One region of the Diaphorobacter sp. LR2014-1 genome, then DNA from elsewhere that is predicted to be linked to it. Evidence: predicted binding sites of a transcription regulator. Region 1 holds the regulator's gene; the other holds the start of a gene.
The links. Region 1 encodes sigma-54, which starts transcription at its own class of promoters, with help from an activator protein. Its sites were predicted from a motif close to TGGCANGNAANCTGCTTT; they were not measured.

Region 2: nirB (nitrite reductase large subunit NirB) is a predicted target of sigma-54. The motif match lies at 1,595-1,612, and genes of this name have one in related genera.

Annotation. Positions count from the first base shown of each region.
Region 1 is NZ_MTBE01000024.1:22,175-25,661, forward strand. It holds gene BV908_RS15330 (THUMP domain-containing protein) at 1-769, opposite strand, end outside; gene BV908_RS15335 (thioesterase family protein) at 766-1,209, opposite strand; gene BV908_RS15340 (RNA polymerase factor sigma-54) at 1,213-2,790, opposite strand; gene lptB (LPS export ABC transporter ATP-binding protein) at 2,843-3,487, opposite strand, start outside.
Region 2 is NZ_MTBE01000010.1:35,039-38,525, reverse strand. It holds gene nirB (nitrite reductase large subunit NirB) at 1-1,427, opposite strand, end outside; gene BV908_RS09925 (efflux transporter outer membrane subunit) at 1,916-3,487, opposite strand, start outside.

The DNA of each region.
Region 1 (3,487 bases):
CGGTAACGGCGCTGGCCGCTTCATCCTTGATAGCAGACCAGACATGCGCCTGGTGCGGCAATAGCTTCTCGAAGGCAAAGCGCCGCTGCAGGCCCGGCGCGATGCGGCAGGCGATCTGCGCGGCCTCGATGACCACGGTGCCGCTGCCGCAGCAGGGGTCGTACAGCGGCAGCGGCTGCTCGCCATGCGGGTCCCAGCCGGTGGCGGCGATCATCGCCGCGGCCAGCGTTTCCTTGAGCGGCGCGTCGCCCTTGTCCTCGCGCCAGCCGCGTTTGAACAGCGGCTCGCCCGAGGTGTCGATGTAGATCTGGGCGCGGTCGCTGGTCAAGTGCAGGTGCACGCGCACGTCGGGCCACTGCGTCTGCACGTCGGGACGCACGCCGGCCTTGGCGCGGAAGCGGTCGGCCACGGCATCCTTCACGCGCAGCGCGGCGAAGTTCAGGCTCTTGAGCGGGCTGTGCTGGGCCGTCACCTCCACCTTGAAGCTCTGGCGCGGGGTGAACCAGATCTCCCAGGCCACGTCGGCCGCGGCGGCATAGATGTCGTCCTCGTTGCGGTAGGGCCGCTCGGCCAGTTGCACCAGCACGCGTTGCGCCAGGCGGCTGTGCAGGTTCAGGCGCAGCGCGTCGCGCCAGGAGGCGCGCAGCAGCACGCCCGCGCGGCCCACGAGCAGGTCCTGCCCGGCCAGCCCCGTGAGGCTGTGCACCTCGTCGGCCAGATAGCCCTCCACGCCAGCGGCGCAGGGCAAAAAGAGTTGAAGCTGGTTCATTGCGGCTGTGCTGCGCGCTGCAGCAATGGCTGGAGCACGGATTCAGGAATGGGTGCGGGCTTGCGGGCCGCACGGTCGATGAAGACGATGCCGGTCTTGCCGCGCGCGATCTCGCGCCCCTGGCTCTTCTCGGTCAACCGGAAGACGAGGTCGAAGCCGTAGCGGTTGAAGTCCTGCGGCGTCATCTCCACGCGCAGCGTCTCGCCGTGGAACGCCTCGGACTTGTACTGCGCCACGATGTCGCCCACCACGGTGGACAGGCCCGCCACGTCGGCCTCGGGGTAGCCCAGCGACTTGAAGAAACGCACGCGCGCCTCGGACACGAGGCTGAGCAACTGCGCGTTGTCCAGGTGCCCGCCCTGGTTGACATGGCTGATGTAGATCTGCAGCTCGGTACTGAAGCCGAAGTGCGGGGGAAGGTCGAAGACGACGCGTGCCATGGTTCAAAGTGCCTTGCGGATGTTGGCCGGGGCGATCTTGAGCGCCTCACGGTATTTGGCCACGGTGCGGCGCGCACATTCAATGCCCTGCTCCTTGAGCATCTCGGCGATCTGGCTGTCCGACAGCGGCTTGTGCGGGTTCTCGGCCGCGATGAACTGCTTGATGAGCGCGCGCACGGCCGTGCTGGAGGCGTTGCCGCCGGTTTCGGTGCCCAGCCCCGAGCCGAAGAAATACTTGAGTTCGTAGGTGCCTTGCGGCGTGGCCATGTACTTGGCGGTGGTCACGCGGCTGATGGTGGACTCGTGCAGGCCCAGTTCATCGGCAATGTCGCGCAGCACCAGCGGGCGCATGGCCAGTTCGCCATGCACGAAGAAGTTCTTCTGCCGCTCCACGATGGCGCGCGACACGCGCAGGATGGTGTCAAAACGCTGCTGGATGTTCTTGATGAACCAACGCGCCTCCTGCAGCCGTGCCTGCAGCGCCTGGTGGCCTTCGCCACGGCCGCCGCGCAACGCACCGGCGTAGATGTCGTGCACGCGCAGGCGCGGCATCACGTCCGGGTTGAGCTGCACGCTGAAGTTCTGCTGTCCGCCGCGGCCGGTTTTCTTGACGATCACGTCGGGCACGATGATGTTGCGGTCCACGTCGGCAAAGCGCCTGCCCGGGCGTGGCTCCAGCCGCGCGATCAAGGCCATCGCGGCGCGCGTGCGCTCTTCGCTGGTGCCGCAGGCCTGCGCCAGGCGGCGCACGTCGCGCTTGGCCAGCAGGTCCAGCGGCTGGCCGCAAATGGCCAGCGCGGCCTGGATCACGTCGGGGTCGCCCTCTTCGTCCTGGTCCATCGCACGCAACTGCAGCGTGAGGCATTCGGCCAGTCCGCGCGCGCCCACGCCCGCGGGCTCCAGGCTTTGCAGCAGGCGCAGCGCGACTGTGAAGCGGTGCACCAATTCATCGAGTTGCTCGGGGTCTTCGGTGCCCGCCAGGCTGGCGGCCAGGTCCTGCAGCGACTCGTCCAGGTAGCCGTCGTCGTTCAGCGATTCGATGAGGAAGCGCAGCGCGGCCATGTCCAGCTCGGACAGGCGCAGCGCCAGCGCCTGGCGGTGCAGGAAGGCCGTGAGCGACTCCTGGCTGCGGGCCAGCTCGGTGGCGTCCACCTCGTCGTCGCTCCCCGCGCCGGCACCGTTGCGTGCCGGGGCGTCGCCGCCCCACTCGCTGTCGTCGGGCGCCAGGTCTACCGAGCCGTCGCCTTCCCAGTCCGCGGGTTCGGCCGTGGATTCGGCTGTGGAGGTTTCTGCATCATTTTGGCTTGTAGCGCTTTCCTGCCCTGCGCTGACAGCTCCTGAATAAATAGCATCTTCGACTTCTCGGTCTTGCTCGCTCACCGGTGCATCGGCCTGGGCCAGGCCGAACTCCTCGCGCGGGGCCTCTTCCAGCGTGCGCTCCAGGAAGGGGTTCTCGTCGAGCATTTGCTCGACCTCCTGGGCCAGCTCCAGCGTGGACAGCTGCAGCAGGCGGATCGACTGCTGCAACTGCGGTGTGAGCGCCAGGTGCTGCGAGACGCGCAGCGACAGGCCGGGCTTCATGGCCTGCAACCCACTGTCTGGTCCTGCATCGCGCCGTGGTCGCCCATCACTCTCACATGCGGAAGTGCTCGCCCAGGTACACCCGGCGCACTTCCGCGTTGTCGACGATGTCCGACGGCGTACCCTGAGCCAGCACCTGGCCGTCGCTGATGATGAAGGCGTGGTCGCAGATGCCCAGCGTCTCACGCACGTTGTGGTCGGTGATCAGCACGCCAATGCCGCGCGCCTTGAGAAAGCCAATGATGCGCTGGATCTCGATCACGGCGATCGGGTCGATGCCGGCGAAGGGCTCATCCAGCAGGATGAAGCGCGGCTGCGTGGCCAGCGCGCGCGCGATCTCCACGCGCCGGCGCTCGCCGCCCGACAGCGCCAGTGCAGGCGACTTGCGCAGGTGGTCCACGCGCAGTTCCTGCAGCAGCGCGGTCAGGCGCCGCTCCACCTCGGCGCGCGGCAGGGAGCGGCCGGCCTCGTCGGTCTGCAGCTCCAGCACCGCGCGCACGTTGTCTTCGACATTGAGCTTGCGAAAGATCGAGGCTTCCTGCGGCAGGTACGACAGGCCCAGCCGCGAGCGCCGGTGGATGGGCATGTCCGTCACGTCCTGCCCGTCGATGCTGATGCGGCCGCCGTCGCTGCGCACCAGGCCGACGATCATGTAGAACGACGTGGTCTTGCCGGCGCCGTTGGGGCCCAATAGGCC
Region 2 (3,487 bases), on a different contig from region 1:
TCCACCAGCCCGGTGCACGAGCCGCAGCTGGCGCTGGCCTTGGTGTGCTTGCGCACCTCGTCCAGCGTGAACAGGCCCTTGTCCTTGATCGCCTTGCAGATCTGGCCCTTGGTCACGCCGTTGCAGCCGCAGACCTCGTCGCTGTCGGCCATGGCGGCGGCCTTGTTCTGGCCCTGATGGCCCGCGTCGCCCAGGTGCGATTCGCCGAACATGAGCCGGTCGCGGATGTCGGCCACGCTGCGGCCGTCACGCAGCAGCTTGAAGTACCAGCTGCCGTCCACCGTGTCGCCATAGAGGCAGGCGCCCACGAGCCGGTCGTCCTTGAGCACCAGCTTCTTGTACACACCGCCGCCCTCGGCATGCGGGTCGCTGAGCACGATCTCCTCCGTGCCCTCGCCGCCCTGGAAGTCGCCGGCGGAAAACAGGTCGATGCCCGTGACCTTGAGCTTGGTGGAGGTGAGCGAGCCCTGGTAGCGCCCGATACCCCATTCCGCCAGGTGGTTGGCCAGCACCTTGCCCTGCTCGAACAGCGGCGCCACCAGCCCGTAGGCGATGCCGCGGTGCGCCGCGCATTCGCCCACGGCGTAGATGCGCGGGTCGGTCACGGTCTGCAGCGTGTCGCTGACGACGATGCCGCGGTTGACGTGCAGGTGCATCTGCTCGGCCAGGGCCGTGTTGGGGCGGATGCCCACGGCCATCACGACGAGCTGGGCGGGCACCTCGCTGCCGTCCTTGAAGCGCACCGCGGCCACGCGGCCGTCGCCGCCGGCCACCAGTTCCTGCGTCTGCGCCTGCATCAGGAACTGCATGCCGCGCTCGGCCAGCGACTGCTGCAGCAGCTTGCCCGCCACGTCGTCAAGCTGGCGCTCCATGAGCCACTCGCCCGCATGCACCACGGTGACCTGCATGCCGCGCTTCATGAGGCCGTTGGCCGCCTCCAGGCCCAGCAGGCCGCCGCCGATCACCACGGCGTGCTTGTAGCTGGCGGCAGCGTCGATCATGGCCTGCGTGTCGGCGATATCGCGGTAGGCCAGCACGCCGGGCAGCTCACGGCCCGGAATGGGCAGCATGAACGGGTTGGAGCCCGTGGCGAGGATCAGCCGGTCGTAGGGAGCCTCGACGGTGCGCCCGTCCTGCGCCACGCCATGCACGGTGCGCCGCGTGCGGTCCACATGGGTCACGGTGCACCCCGCGTGCAGCGTGATGTGGTGGTCCGCATACCAGGACCAGTCGTTGAGGACGATCTCCTCCAGCGTCTGCTCGCCCGCCAGCACGGGCGACAGCAGGATGCGGTTGTAGTTGGGGTGCGGCTCGGCGCCGAACACCGTGATGTCGTAGAGGTCGGGCGCGATCTTGAGCAGCTCTTCCAGCGCGCGCACGCCTGCCATGCCATTGCCCACCATCACCAGCCTGGATTGCTTCACCATCGTCTCCCCGGCGGGAATGCCCCGCGCAGCCACATCAACAAAAAAGGCGTCCGCACGCCGCACCGGGCAGGGGCCTGGTTGCGGGTGGGGACGCCTTCGTCCCGCGAGCCCTGCCTCCGCCGTTGGAGAGGGCACGCGCTGCGGCCTACCGTGGCCGCGCTGGCTTCAATGCAATGGGCGTGCCAGGGTGCGGCGGGGTGAGAGGTGTGCGCTCATGGGTTGGGCTGAATAGTCCGCTAGCGCTTGATGGGTAAGCGCGAGAAGCTATGGTTTTAGTAGCAATCGCGCACGTGGCCGGGCGTGGCGGGCTGCGCACCGCCGTGGTGCAAGTGGCGGCGCGATGGTGCGGGCGCTGGCGTCCTGATGGCGCCCGGACCTCGTAGGGGATGTTGTGCCGGTGGCGTGGCCCCTGCGTGCGCGCCCGGTGCACCGCAATTGAACAAAAACAGCGTCCAGCGCTTGCCCCTCAAGCGCTGCCAGCGATGGAATCAGGAGCCGCCTGCCGGCGGTGGTGTTGGGTCCGTCCAGGCGCCGCCCAGCACCTTGTAGAGCGTCACGCGGTTGACCTGCTCGGCCAGTTGCAGCGTGATCTGCGCCTGCTGTGCGGCATACAGCGTGCGCTGCGCGTCCAGCACGGCGAGGTAGTTGTCCGCACCGAGGCGAAAGCGTGCGTCCGACAGCTGCAGCGTGCGCTGTGTGGCCTGCACCAGCGAGCCCTGCGCCTGCAGGCGCTCGGTGAGCGTGGCGCGCTCGGCCAGCGCGTCGGCCACCTCGCGGAAGGCGGTCTGGATGGCCTTCTCGTATTGGGCCACGGCGGTGTCGCGCGTCACCTCGGCCACGCGCAGGTTGGCCTGGTTGCGGCCGGCGTCGAAGATCGGCAGGCGGATCTGCGGCGCGAACGCCCAGGTGCCGTTGCCGCCCTCGAACAGGCCCGACAGCGCATTGCTGGCCGTGCCCACCGAGGCCGTGAGCGTGATCGACGGAAAGAACGCCGCGCGTGCCGCGCCGATATTGGCCGTGGCGCCCTGCAGTGCATGCTCGGCCGCGCGCACGTCGGGGCGGCGCAGCAGCACGCTGGACGGAACGTCTGCAGGCACGGCGAGCAGCGCCGTTGCGGGCGCCGCGGGATCGGCCAGCGCGGGGACAGGGGACCGGGGGGCAGGACTGTCCGCAGTACCGGTGCCGGGAGCGGGCTGGGTTGCCGGCGTGGCCGGGCCCGCCATGGCCGTGACCGGCATGGCCGTTTCCACGGTGGCCACGCTGGCGGGCAACAACGCTGGGGGCACGGGCGATCCCACCAGCAGGGCCAGGGCGTTGCGGCTGCGCGCCAGCTGCGAGACGAAGGCGGCCGCATCCACGCGTGCGGTGTCGGCCGCCGACTGGGCCTGCGCCAGCACCAGGCCCGAGCTGGCGCCCAGTTCATGGCTGCGCTGCGTGAGCTCCAGGGCCTGCTGGCGCGTGCGCAGGGTCTCGCGCGCCAGTTGCAGGCGGCGCGCGTCGGCGTCCAGCGTGAGCCAGGCGCCGATCACCTCGGCCACCAGGCTGAGCTGCACGCTGCGGCGGTTCTCCGCCACGCGCAGGAACTCCTGCAGCGCGGCATCGTTCAGGTTGCGCACGCGGCCGAAGAAGTCGATCTCGTAGCTGCTGAAGCCCAGTGTGGCGCTGTACTGGCTGGTAGTGTTGGAGCGGCCCGCGGCGGTCAGGTCGTCGGCGGTGCGGCTGCGGTTGCCCGCGCCGGCCGCGTTCACCGTGGGAAAGCGGTCGGCCTGCACCACGCCGTACTGCGCGCGGGCCTTGTCGATGGCCAGTACCGCCACGCGCAGGTCGCGGTTGTTCGCCAGGGCCTGTTCCACCACCGTGCGCAGGCGGGCGTCCTGCACGAAGTCTTGCCAGGCCATGGGGCCGCCGTCCGGCAGCGCCACGGCGCCGGCGGTCGGTGGCTGGGGCAGGGGCGATGCCACCGTGTCCGGCACGGGCAGCGGCGGCGCTTCGTAGCGTGGCGCCAGGTTGCAGCCGGCCGCCAGGGCGCAGGCCAGGGCGGCGGTCACAGGCGTGAAGGG